3 regions of the Streptomyces sp. NBC_00400 genome follow, and region 2 is predicted to be linked to each of the others. Evidence: riboswitches for the same ligand, from Rfam matches in the RefSeq annotation. Region 2 holds a riboswitch; each other region holds the start of a gene.

Region 1 (4,325 bases), 2.0 Mb from region 2:
GCCGAGCGGCTGGTCGTCGCGGACGAAGGACCAGGCGAGCATGGTGACCGGGCCGGTGAGCATGCCCTTGACCGGGCGGTCGGTCTGCGACTGCGCGTAGGACGTCCAGGGGACCGTCATCGGCTCGGGCCGGGAGATGTCCCCGGCCAGGACCGGCGGGCGGACGTAACGGGTGCCGTAGGACTGGACCCAGCCGTGCTGGGTGGCGAGGTAGCCGGTGAGCTGTTCGGCGAAGTACTGGACCATGTCGTTGCGCTCGGGCTCACCGTGCACGAGGACGTCGATGCCGGCCTTCTCCTGGAAGGCGAGGACGTCGCGGATCTCGGCCTTGATGCGCTCCTCGTAGCCCGCGGCGTCGAGGCGTCCCGCCCGCAGGTCGGCACGGGCGGTGCGCAGTTCGGCGGTCTGCGGGAACGAGCCGATGGTGGTGGTCGGCAGCAGCGGCAGCCCGAGGTGGGCGCGCTGGGCCGTCGCCCGCTCGGCGTACGGCGCGCGGCGGCGGCCGTCGGTGTCGGTAATGGCGGCGGCACGCGCGCGCACCGCCGGGTCGTGGGTGATCGCGGAATTCGCCCGGGAGGCCAGGTCGGCACGGTTCGCGGCGAGTTCGGCGGCGATGGTTTCGGTGCCCTGGGACAGGCCCCGTGCGAGTGTCACCAGCTCCGCGGTCTTCTGCTTGGCGAAGGCCAGCCAGCGGACGATCTGCGGGTCGATGTCGCGCTCGACGGCCGCGTCCAGCGGCACGTGCAGGAGCGAGCAGGAGGCGGCCACGTCGACCCGGTCGGCGAGGCCGAGCAGGGTGCCGAGGGTGGTCAGCGACTTTTCCAGGTCGTTGATCCAGATGTTGCGGCCGTTGACCACACCCGCGACCAGGCGCTTGCCCGGCAGTCCGCCGACGGCCGCCAGCGCGTCGAGGTTGGCCGCGGCCGCGTCGGTGAAGTCGAGCGCCAGACCGTCCACCGGAGCCTTGGCCAGGACGGGCAGGGCGTCGCCGAGCCGGTCGAAGTACGACGCGACCAGGAGCTTCGGGCGGTCGTCGAGGGTGCCCAGCTCGCGGTAGGCGCGCGCGGCGGCGCTCAGCTCGGCCGGGGTGCGGTCCTGGACGAGGGCGGGCTCGTCGAGCTGCACCCACTCGGCGCCGGCGGCGCGCAGGTCCGCGAGGACTTCGGCGTAGACGGGCAGCAGCCGGTCCAGGAGGGTCAGCGGCTCGAAGTCGGCGGCCACACCGGGAGCGGGCTTCGACAGCAGGAGGTAGGTGACCGGCCCGACGAGCACCGGCCGGGCGGTGAGACCGAGGGTGAGGGCTTCGGTGAGCTCGGCGACCTGCTTGGCCGAGTCGGTGGTGAAGACGGTGTCCGGGCCCAGCTCGGGGACGAGGTAGTGGTAGTTGGTGTCGAACCACTTGGTCATTTCCAGCGGTGCGACGTCCTGGGTGCCGCGGGCCATCGCGAAGTAGCCGTCGAGGGCGTCGGCTGCGACGGCGTCGCGGTGGCGGTCCGGGACAGCACCGACCATGACGCTGGTGTCCAGCACATGGTCGTAGTACGAGAAGTCACCGGTGGGCACCTCGTGGATGCCGGCGTCGGCCAGGTGCTGCCAGTGCGAACGGCGCAGGTCCTTGGCGGTCTCCAGCAAGGTGTCCGCGGTGACGCGGCCCTTCCAGTAGCCCTCGATGGCCTTCTTCAGTTCCCGGTGCTGTCCCTGGCGGGGGTAGCCGTACACGGTGGCCCGTGCTGCCGCGGCTGCGGGCTTTGCTGTCACGGAACTCTCCTTCGCGAATACGTGTCATGAAGTCCCGGAGACGGAACGAGGCACGCGAAGGGATGACGAACCGGGCGGAACCACGGTGCGCTCGCGACGCACGTGTCCGCCTGGTGTGTACGCCGACCCGCCCTCGAGGTCACCGGGATAGCCGTCCACACATGGGGTGTGCACGGGCAACGGGCAGGTCTTCGGACTCGCGGGCGCGCCTGCCGGAGTCTTCCGGCGGGCACCTACTGGCCGTCGCTTCCCGGATCCGCGGCCCGGATCCAGTGCGTATGACGGCGGTCGTTCCCACTCACCGCTGCGGGGCAGTCCCGGATTTCCACCGGGTTCCCTCTTACGACGCGGCCCGTCTGGCGGACGGGGCGAACCAATTGCCCGGCCAGCGTAGGGCGTGATGCCCGTATCGGACACCTCTGTTCGCATGTCGGACTGTGAGATGAGACACCGGCGCGACGGGGTTCACACGCGACAGGGCGCGGAACGGCCCCGTTGCTCCGTTCCGCGCCCCGTACCGCACGCCCGCCGGGCCCTTCAGCCCGGCGGCGATCCAGGGCCCCTCAGCCCTGGTCGTAGGTGTGGAACCCGCGGCCGGTCTTGCGGCCGAGCAGCCCCGCCTCCACCATGCGCTGGAGCAGCGGTGGCGGTGCGTAGAGGGGTTCCTTGAACTCGTCGTAGAGGGACCGGGCGATGGCGGCCACGGTGTCCAGGCCGATCAGGTCGGCGAGCTTGAGCGGGCCCATCGGGTGGGCGCAGCCCAGCTCCATGCCCGCGTCCACGTCAGCGGCGGTGGCGAAGCCGGACTCGGCCATCCGGACCGCCGAGAGCAGATACGGCACGAGCAGGGCGTTGACGACGAAGCCGGCCCGGTCCTGGGACCGTACGACCGTCTTGGCCAGGGTGCCGGTGACGAAGTCCTCGGCTGCGGTGACCGCCGCCGGCGCGGTGTGCAGGGAGGGGACGACCTCGACGAGCGGCAGCACCGGCACCGGGTTGAAGAAGTGCAGCCCCAGGACCCGGTCCGCGCGACGGGTCGCCATGCCGAGCCGCATGACGGGGATCGCCGAGGTGTTGGTCGCCAGGATCGCCTCCTCGGCCTCGACGACCTTGTCGAGTGCGCTGAAGACCTCGGTCTTGGCCTCGGCGTTCTCGACGACGGCCTCGATGACGAGCTGCCGGTCGGCGAGGTCGTCGAGACGGCCCGTGAAGACCATCCGGGTCAGGGCGTCCTCCGCCGAGATGCGGTCCAGCTTGCCGCGCTGCACGGCGCGTTCGAGGGAGACGGCCACCCGCTCCCCGGCGGCACGGGCGGCTACCGCGTCCGCCTCGCAGACCACGGTGTCGAGTCCGGCGCGGGCGCATACCTCGGCGATGCCCGCCCCCATCTGGCCGCCTCCCACCACACCGACCCGTCGGATGCTCTGCCTCATGAGCGTGCCTCCGCGCGTCGGACGAGGTGCCGGGAGTAGGCATCGGGAGTGAAGAAGGGCGGCAACTCCCGTGCCATGGCTGTTCGTTCGAAGAGAGAGCTGACCTCCTCGACCTGAGCCCAGGGAAATTCGGCTCCCAGGGCGGCGGCCTCGTCGTCGAGCACGCGCAGTACCGTCTCCCGGTCGATGACCCGGTGCCGCAGCCACTGCCAGATCTGCACCCGGGCGATCTCGGCGGTCGCCGCGTCCTCCATCAGCCCGTTCACGGCGACCGCTCCGCTGCCCCGCAGCCAGGCGTCGAAATAGCGCAACGCGACGGCGATGTTGGTACGCACACCCTCCCGGGTGGGCGGGCCGCTGATACGGCGCACGGTCAGCAGGTCCGCGGCGGTCACCTCGGCCTCGTCACGGGTGCGCTCCATCTGGTGCGGCCGGTCGCCGAGGACGTCGTCGAAAGCCGTGCGGCAGACGGGGGCGAGACCGGGGTGGGCGACCCAGGAGCCGTCGAATCCGTCCTCCGCCTCCCGCTCCTTGTCCAGCCGGACCTTGGCCAGTGCGGCCTCATGGGCGGCTGCGTCCTTGCTGGGCACCGGGGCCGCCATGCCGCCGATCGCGTGGGCGCCCCGCTTGTGGCAGGTGCGCACCAGCAGTTCGGTGTACGCCAGCATGAAGGGAGCGGTCATGGTGACCTTCGCCCGGTCCGGCAGCAGGAAGTCGGTGCGGTGGCCGAAGGTCTTGATCAGGCTGAAGAGGTAGTCCCAGCGGCCCGCGTTGAGTCCGGCGCTGTGTTCGCGCAGCTCGTAGAGGATCTCTTCCATCTCGAAGGCCGCGGTGATCGTCTCGATCAGGACGGTGGCACGGACGGTGCCGCGGGGGATACCGAGGAGACCCTGGGCGAGGACGAAGATGTCGTTCCACAGGCGGGCCTCGTACCGGTTCTCCAGCTTGGGCAGGTAGAAGTACATGCCGTGCTGGGCGTAGCCGCGGGCCAGGTCGAACATGCCGTGATTGAGGGAGTGGAAGCCGGCCAGGGTGATGAACTGGAAGCGGTAGCCCATCGCGGCCAGTTCCCGCTGGAACGTGGCGATCTGGTCGTCGTCGAGGGCGGCCTTGACCTGCTGCACCGCCTGACCG
Region 2 (4,325 bases):
GACCATGCCCTCGGCGGTGACCCGGCCGCCGATCCGGACGCCCTTCGCCCAGCTGGGCAGCGGCACTTCGGGCAGCGTGACCAGGGTGTGCGTACCGGGGATCGGCGAGCCGAGGACAAAGGCGAAGAGCAGCCGGATGGCGATCACGACCAGCCCGAGCTTGACGAACGCCCCGTACGAACGGGCCCACGGCGCGTTCGTACGGCGGGCCGCGACGACATAGCCGGCCACCCCCACCAGCAGTCCCAGCAGCAGGGGATTCGTGGTGCGGGAGGCCGCGGTGGCCAGGCCGAGTGCCCACAGCCACCAGGCGCCGGCGTGCAGCGCGGTGGTGCGGGTCGCCTGCGGGGCGCTCATCCGCGTCGGCGGCGCGCCTGCCACACCGCCGCCGCGCCCAGTACGACGACGGCCGCGACCCCGCCGACCAGCCCGGCGGACGGGCCGCCGTCGCCCGCACCGCTTGCGTCACCGCCGCTGCCCGCGTCGCTCCCGTCCGCCGACGCGCCCGAAGACGGCGCGGCGGACGACGCGGGCTCCTTCGCTCCCTCCACCTGTTCCGCGCACCCCGCCTCCGGGTAGCCGGCGATGGCACACAGCAAGGCGCGGGAGTCATAGCGCAGCGGCCGGGCCACCGCCGCCAGCGCCTCGCCCGCCGAGGCGTCCTCCGCCACCTGGGCGCACTCCGTCCTGGGCTTCGGCGGCCGCTCCCCGCCGGGCGCATCCGTCGCGGTGCCGAAGTCGATGACGATGCCGACCCGCTTGCGGCCGTCCTTCGCGGGGGTGCCGTGGCAGATCGCGTCGAAGGCGGCGGCCGTACGGGGCTTTCCGGCCGCGGCCGAATCGGCGCTGACGGCGAAGCGGAAGCCCGCCACCGCGCCGTCGGCCGGCCGCAGCGTGGCCGGCCCTTCGGTGGCATACGCCCAGGAGCTGCCCTTGCCGTGCCAGAAGGACCAGTAGCGGTACTCCTGCGCCTGGGCGGGCCCGGCGGCCAGGCCGGTGACCGCACCGGCCAGCAGCACCGCTCCGGCGATCCCGGTACGCCGCACCGGACGGGACTGCCGCATCAGAGCTGGGTCTTCTTACGGCTGCTCAGCAGGAAGCCGATGCCGGCACCGATGGCGAGGCCGATGCCGATGATCCACACCAGGCCGAAGCCGCCGCCCTTGGAGCCGTCGGCGTCCTTGCCGTCCTTCGTCGCCGCGGCGGCCGGCTCGGGGCCGGTGGCGTTGAGCGCGGCCACCAGATCGGTGCCGCCGAAGGAGCGGGGGTCCGTGCCGGTGGCATGGGCGGCCAGCACCAACTGGGCGTACGCGGCGGGGCCGTTCTGCTTGGCCCAGCCCGCCGCGTTCTTCTCCAGCCACTTCAGCGGCTTCGCGGCGGCGGTGGTGTGCGCGCCGGCCGCCAGTGCCACCACGGCGTCGGCGGTGTTGCCGACATCCGGCTGCTCCTTTGCGCCCGGCATCGCGGAAAGCAGATGCTGCCCGTTCTTGTCGAGCTGGGCGACGAGGTAGCCGGAGCCGCCCTGGGCCGCCTGTGCCGGATCGCTGCCGCCCGCCTTCTTGTCGTCGCCGTCCTTGCAGCTCAGCGGCTTGACGGGGGTGTCCGCGCCCTTGCCGGCCGGCTCGACGACAAAGCCCTTGCCGAGCGCTCCGGTCGCGGCGGCCGCGGTGGCGTCCGCGTTCGGGGCCGCCCCCTTGAGCTGGAAGGTGAACGCACCGCGCGCATCCTCCTTCGCCTCGCAGCCCAGCCGGAAGGTGAGCAGCGCGTCGAAGGGGGTCTTGCCGCCCTTCTTCGAGGTCACGGACCCCGGCTTCTCACCCGCCGCGGCGAGCGCGCCGATGACCACGGAAGTGGAGTTGGCATCGCTGGCCGAGCCGGCCATCGAGCTCCAGCCGCCGTCGTCGTTCTGCACCGATTTCAGCCAGCTCACGGCCTTCTTCACGGTGTCCCCGTGCCCGCCGAGCGCGGCCAGCGCCTGCACCGCGGCGGCCGTCTGGTTGGTGTCCCGCCCGGTCTTGGCGTCGCAGGGCGTGCCCGGCTCGGCCCGGAAGGCGGTGAACGAGCCGTCGGCGCACTGCTGTCCGGCCAGCCACTGCACGGCGGACGCCGCGGGGCGGATGCCCACGGTGTCCTGGGCCAGCAGTGCGAGGGACTGCCGCCAGACCCCGTCGTACTGCGGGTCCTTGGTGCCGTACAGCCCGGCGGGCAGCTTCTTGGGAGAGGCGGAAGCGGAGTCGGCGTACGCGGCGGGGGCAGCGGCCGCGCCCAGCACCGCCACGGCCGCCAGCGCCGTGGCGGCGCGGCGCGCCAGGAAGGCGACGGAGTGCGTCAAAGGGGCCGGGTGAGCCATGGAAGCCATGGGGGCCATCGGGTCGGTGCCTCTCGGGTCGGGTCGCGGCGATGCTACGCAGCCACGCTCGGCCGGCCACTCGCGTGCCGATACGTACATCGGCCGCGGTGGCACCGGGCTCAGCTCCGTATACCTCGACGGTGCCGCGCACCGGCCGTCCGCAGGGGCGGCGGTTCGGTGGCGGGAGCCTTGGTCGTGCCCTGTCGGGTGCTCCGGCTCGTACGGCCCGCCACGCCGGGCCGGGGGCACGGTGCGGGCGGGCGTCCTCACGGTTGCGGGTCAGCGCCGGATTTCCACCGGCTTCCCCCGATCGGGTACGGATGAAGTTGTCCCGCACACCTTAACCGGCGTCCGCCGGGCCATTCGCTCGCCCGTACGAACCGGCCCCGCGCCGGGGAGCGCCGGGAGCGCCCCTGAGCCGGCCCCTGTCTCCGCCCTCAGTCCGCCCCTGCCTTTGCCCCGAGCCCGCCCCTTCCTTTGCCCCTGAGTCCGTCTCCCTCACACCGCCTGGTACCGCACCGGATCGGACCCCGGCACCCGCTCCGCCTGCCCCTGTTTCACCAGACGGCGCAGATGGGCCTCGGCCTCCGAGACGGCGATATTGCGGGAGGCGTAAGGGATCTGCTCCCAGGGGCGGTTCCACTCCATGGCCATGGCGAGCTGCCAGGGGGTACGGGGTTCGCGGAGCAGTTCCCGCAGCCGGCGGAGCCGTTCCTCGTGGTGCGCGATGAGCTCGCGTACCCGTCCGCCGGCGTCGGTGAAAGCGTGCTGGTGGGCGGGCAGCACCTCGGCGGGGGCGAGCCTGCCGACGCGTTCGAGGGAGCCGAGATAGTCACCCAGGGGGTCGGGAACGGTGACCCCCTCCGGGTCCTCCGGGTCCTCCGCGCCCTCCGGGTCCTCCGCGCCCTTCGGATCCTCGTACAGGCCGATGTGCGGGGTGATGCCGGGGAGGAGGTGGTCCCCGGAGAAGAGCCGGCCGAAGCCGCCGACCCGCCCCGAGGGGTGCTCCTCCTCCAGGTGGAGGCACACATGCCCCGGGGTGTGCCCCGGTGTCCAGATGGCGCGCACCCGGCGCCCCGGCAGGTCGAGCAGTTCACCGGGGCCGATGTCACGGTCGGGCAGTGCGGCCCCCTGCCCGGGGAACTTCCGGCCGCGGCCATGCGCGCGGGCCTCCCGCAGCGGTGCCAGATGCTCGTCGGGCGCGCCCGCCGCCACGAGCCTGGCGGTCAGGTGGTCGAGCCACCGGCCCGGTTCGGCCTCGCGGGTGCGGCGGACCACGGCGGTGTCCGCGGCATGCATGGCGATCCACGCGCCGGAGGCCTCCCGCACCTTGGCCGAGAGGCCGTGGTGGTCGGGGTGATGGTGGGTGATCAGGACGCCGTGGAGGTCGGCGGGCGCGAAGCCGCAGGCGCTGATGCCGGTGACGAGTGTCGTCCAGGAGTCCGGGTCGTCCCAGCCGGTGTCGATGAGCACCGGTCCGCGGTCGGTCTCCAGGAGATGGACGAGGGTGTGTCCGAGCGGGTTGTCCGGGATGGGGACGGCGATGCTCCACACCCCGCCCTTGTGGTCGGTCGCCTGCGGCGTCATCCCGGTCCCCTCTCGGTGTGCCGTACACCCGGTACCCGGCCTCACTATAACTAGAACTGGTTTCAACGTGACTGGTCTGCGGTGCGAACCGCTCCCGCGTCACCTCGCGAAGTGACCGGTGCTGCTGCGGGAGTTGGGATTCGGCCTCGCGCCGTGGACTCCTGTAACTAGAACTGGTATCAGTTCCTGGGTCGGTGGGCAGTTCTGATGCGGCGTGCTGCGTGCTGCGTGCGGCGTGCGGCAACGGAAGAACTCCCGGAAACCGCAGGAGCTCCCGGAACCTCAGGAACTCCAGAAGCTCCAAGAACTCCAAGAACTCCAAGAACCCAAGGAACCGCGAAAAGCGCCCAGCACCCCCGAAAACCGTCAGGGATCGTCGAACAGGCGG
Region 3 (4,325 bases), 560 kb from region 2:
GGCCGCAGGAGTCTGAGGTCGTGGTGGCTGCCGTCGGTCTGGGTGAGCAGATCCGGCCAGGAGGCGTCGGCCGGTTCGACGTCGTCCAGCCGCCGGCTCTCCGGGATGCCGACGACCAGCGGGGTGTAGGCGACGGGGGCGCTGTAGTGGAGGGTCGCCGGGGAGGTCGTGGCGGGCATACCGCGGCGGGCCTCGTAGTAGTCGGCGGTGGACTCGGGGATCCAGACGTCGGGCTGTGGTCCGGGCCGGCCCGGGGGGTCGAGGCCCTTGTCGGCCGGCCGGGTCTGCCCGGTCCCCAGGGCCTCGCCCTGCCAGCGTGCGGCGGCGGCGAAGCCCTGGTCGACCTGGTCCCGGGCGGCGGAGTAGACGGTGATCTGGGCGCGCCGGCAGCCGTCGGGGAGGTTGCCCTCACCGGTCAGGGGCCGGGTGTTGGTCTCGGACATCTCGTAGTCGAAGGCGGCCTGGCGCAGCGCGGGTTCGGCCTCGGGGGCGGTGAGCAGCCGCAGTTCGAGGGCGGGCGGACAGGGCGCCCCGTCGTTCGGGAGCCGGAGCAGGACGACGCCGGTGACGGCCGGTACGAGGATGATCGCCAGGATCAGCAGGAGTCCGGTCCAGCGCCGGAAGGACGACTTCAGGCGGCGGCGTAAGCGGATCCGCAGCGGGGTCGGCGGGCGGGCCTCGGGGGTGGCGAAGGACAGGATGACGTCGTCGACGGTGTTCTGCTTCGCCGAGCGCGGCTCCCAGACGTCGCCCATCGGGGTGCGTTCACCGGCCAGTTGTTCCCGCAGTGCCCGGACCAGGTCCTCGAAGGTGACGAACCGTTTGCCGGGGATGCCCCGTTCCAGGATCTGGACCAGGGCACGGTTGAAGACGCTGCCCCCGGTGGGTTCCTCGCCGCTGAAGATCCGGCGGTTGGGCTGCGCGGCCATCAGCAGCGAGGTGGGGTTGCGGCAGGAGTGGAAGGCCTCGCTCGCGTTGCCGGCGTAACAGCACTCCAGGACGATCACGATGCGGTCGGCCCGGGCGTTGTCCAGATAGGACAGCACCGTGTCCTGCCAGGAGACGGTCTTGTGCCGGCGTTCCGAGGCGCCGACCATGAGGTGCAGATTGCCGCCGTCGCTGCCCACCCGGCCGTGGCCGGAGAAGTACACCAGCAGCAGCCCGCGCGCCTCCTGGACGACGGTGTCCAGCGCCTGTTCCACCTCCCAGGGCTCCTGGGGCCGGCAGGTGACGACCTCGCCCTTGGTGAACAGATCGGTGCCGGGGGCGAGCAGGGCCTGCTCCAGCTTCCGGACGTTGTCCTTCACCGCGGGCAGCGGGCGCAGCGTGCGGTAGTCGTCGACGCTGATCAGCAGCGCCCGGTTGACCTTGCCCCGTGCGTCGTATTCGGACATCCGGCTCAGTCCCCGGCGGTGCTGCCGCTCCCGTCCGCCGGGCTGCCGGGATCGGGGTGTTCGGGGGCCGCGGTGGCCGGGCCCGGGTCGCCGAGCGCGCGCAGGTCCCCGTCACCGGCCCCGACCGCGACGGCGGGCCGCTCGCCGGTGTCGCGTTCCTCCCTGCGCCGTCGCAGCCACTCCTGCAGGGCGATGGTGAGACTTTTGGTGATCTCGCCGGTGACGGCGCCGATGATGACCAGGATCAGGTCGTCGAGGCCGGCGGCCATGTCACCGGGGCCGTCGTCGCTCTCGTTTGCCGGCCGCGGCCGGAGCTGCCAGTCGTGGCCGTGCCGGTCCAGCCACGGCTCGCGCTCCAGCCAGGCCCTGAGGTCTTCGATGTCCTGGTCCGGATTGTTCGTGCCCGTGATCCTGAGGCGGATCTCGTGGCGGTCAGCACTCTGCGGCATCCCCCGGCCCCCTTCCGGCGGCCCCGTCGCCACCGTGCACCACCAGATAGTGACGTGAAATCAGGGGCATGGGCAACCGTCTGTGACCTTCCTGCCACGCTGTGGCGTGCACCACAGCGCGTGCCACAGGGCAGCGTTGCAGGTCAAGGGCGAGTTGACGGGCATCGCGGGGCGTGGTGGACTGCCGGAGCCATTCGGCGACAGCTGAGGAAGTCCGGTGCGAATCCGGCGCGGTCCCGCCACTGTCACCGGGGAGCGTTCCTCCAGCGAAGGCCACGGTCCGCCTCGCGTACGTCGGATGACGTACGCAGGGACTGGAAGGCCGGAGGACTCGCCGATCCGGGAGCCAGGAGACTCTTGTCGCCGTCACGTCGAGCCAGGGCGCGGACCCTGAGTGAGGACACACCGCCATGCCCGGCCGCCCTTCGAGATCTCCACTGCCCGCCGCCACAGGGCCCGTTGGACACGCCGCAGCGGCGGTCTGACCGGTGCGCGGCGAACACGCGGGATATGCGTGCGGCGCGGCCCTCGGCTTTCTCGGCGACCTGATCGCGGCGGACCCGCGGCGCGGCCATCCGGTGGCCGCCTTCGGCCGGGCCGCGAGCGCCGTCGAACGCCGGCTGTGGCGCGATCACCGCGGATACGGAGCGGCGCACGCCGTGCTGTGTGCGGGCGGTGCCGCCGCCGGGGCCGCGCTGCTGGAGCGCGCCGTACGGGCCGTTGCCCCGGCTCCCCTGCGCGACGGCGCCCGGATCGCGCTGACCGCGGCCACGGTCTGGGCGGTGCTGGGCGGCACCTCGCTCGGCCGGGAGGCCCGGGCCGTCGGCGGTGCGCTGACGGCGGGTGACCTGGACGTGGCGCGGGAGCGGCTGCCGCATCTGTGCGGCCGCGATCCCCAGGCCCTGGACGGGGCCCAGATGGCCCGCGCGGTGGTGGAGTCGGTCGCCGAGAACACCTCGGACGCCGTGGTCGGCGCCCTGGTGTGGGGCGCGCTGGGCGGGGTGCCCGGCCTGGTGGCGTTCCGGGCGGTGAACACCCTGGACGCGATGGTGGGGCACAAGTCGCCGCGCCACCGCCGCTTCGGCTGGGCCTCGGCCCGGCTCGACGACCTCGCCGGCTGGCCCGGCTCCCGGCTGACCGCCGCCCTCACCGTGCTCGCGGGCCCCGACCGGCGCGGTGCGCTGCGGGCCTGGCGGGCGGACGGCGGCGCCCATCCGAGCCCCAACGCGGGCCCGGTGGAGGCGTCGTTCGCGGGCGCGCTGGGCGTACGGCTGGGTGGCACGCTGGCCTATGGCGGGCGGGTGGAGCACCGGCCGGTGCTCAACGACGGGGCGCCGCCGGTCGCGGTGCCCGACATCGAACGGGCCGTGCGGCTCTCGCGCCGGGTGAGCGTCCTTGCGCTGGCGACGACGGTGGCGGCGCGGCTGGCGGCCGGGGCGCTGCGGCGGGCCCCGGTGGCTGCCGCCCGCCCGGCCGCGGGTGCGGTATCGCGCAGGACCGTGCGTGCACTGGCGCGTACGGCTCACGACAGCCGGGGGCCCGGCGCATGAGGAGGACCCGGTGAACGGGCGGTTCAAGGGATCGGGCGGGGCCGTCGGCGGTGGCCTGTTGGTGGCCGGTACGACGTCCGACGCCGGCAAGAGCGTGGTGACGGCGGGCATCTGCCGCTGGCTGGCCCGGCAGGGGGTGCGGGTGGCGCCGTTCAAGGCGCAGAACATGTCCCTGAATTCGTTCGTCACCCGCGAGGGCGCGGAGATCGGACGGGCCCAGGCGATGCAGGCCGCCGCGGCGCGGGTGGAGCCGACCGCGCTGATGAACCCCGTCCTGCTCAAGCCCGGCAGCGATCGCAGCAGCCAGGTGGTGCTGCTGGGGAAGCCGGTGGGCGAGCTCAGTGCCCGGGGCTACCACGAGGGCCGTCAGGAACAGTTGCTCGGCACGGTCACCGACTGCCTGGCGGAGCTGCGGCGTACCCACGACGCGGTGATCTGCGAGGGCGCCGGAAGTCCGGCCGAGATCAACCTGCGGCGCACCGACCTCGTGAACATGGGTCTGGCACGGGCCGCCCGGATCCCGGTGGTGGTGGTCGGTGACATCGACCGCGGCGGGGTGTTCGCCTCCTTCTTCGGCACCACCGCGCTGCTGTCCAAGGAGGACCAGGCGCTGGTCGCGGGGTATCTCGTCAACAAGTTCCGCGGCGATGTGACGCTGCTGGAGCCGGGCCTTGAGATGCTGCGCGGCCTCACCGGGCGGCGGACGCTGGGTGTGCTGCCCTTCTCGCACGGCCTCGGCATCGACGAGGAGGACGGAATGGGGGTCCCCCCTGCTCGAACGAAGTCGAGAGCTTGGGGGAGGGTGTCGCTGCGCGGTGCGGTGCGCGAGAGCGTGGTGGCTCCGCCGCACGGCGCCCAGGTGCTGCGGGTGGCGGTCTGTGCCGTCCCGCTGATGTCGAACTTCACGGACGTGGACGCGCTGGCCGCGGAGC

Evidence for each region. A riboswitch is a leader RNA that binds a small molecule or an ion and turns the genes downstream of it on or off. The one in region 2 is predicted to bind cobalamin.
Region 1: linked by a shared signal. The riboswitch ahead of metE (5-methyltetrahydropteroyltriglutamate--homocysteine S-methyltransferase) and the one ahead of OHS81_RS26100 (prenyltransferase/squalene oxidase repeat-containing protein) in region 2 are both predicted to bind cobalamin.
Region 3: linked by a shared signal. The riboswitch ahead of OHS81_RS28505 (cobalamin biosynthesis protein) and the one ahead of OHS81_RS26100 (prenyltransferase/squalene oxidase repeat-containing protein) in region 2 are both predicted to bind cobalamin.

Annotation. Positions count from the first base shown of each region.
Region 1 is NZ_CP107940.1:7,976,866-7,981,190, forward strand. Features, by position in the region: gene metE (5-methyltetrahydropteroyltriglutamate--homocysteine S-methyltransferase) at 1-1,758, opposite strand, end outside; cobalamin riboswitch at 1,924-2,151, opposite strand; gene OHS81_RS34935 (3-hydroxybutyryl-CoA dehydrogenase) at 2,322-3,191, opposite strand; gene OHS81_RS34940 (malate synthase) at 3,188-4,325, opposite strand, start outside.
Region 2 is NZ_CP107940.1:5,961,311-5,965,635, forward strand. Features, by position in the region: gene OHS81_RS26090 (CbiQ family ECF transporter T component) at 1-357, opposite strand, end outside; gene OHS81_RS26095 (SCO2322 family protein) at 354-1,064, opposite strand; gene OHS81_RS26100 (prenyltransferase/squalene oxidase repeat-containing protein) at 1,064-2,368, opposite strand; cobalamin riboswitch at 2,589-2,708, opposite strand; gene OHS81_RS26105 (MBL fold metallo-hydrolase) at 2,849-3,937, opposite strand.
Region 3 is NZ_CP107940.1:6,520,440-6,524,764, reverse strand. Features, by position in the region: gene OHS81_RS28515 (VWA domain-containing protein) at 1-1,394, opposite strand, end outside; gene OHS81_RS28510 (effector-associated constant component EACC1) at 1,400-1,843, opposite strand; cobalamin riboswitch at 2,050-2,200, shown strand; gene OHS81_RS28505 (cobalamin biosynthesis protein) at 2,332-3,393, shown strand; gene OHS81_RS28500 (cobyric acid synthase) at 3,404-4,325, shown strand, end outside.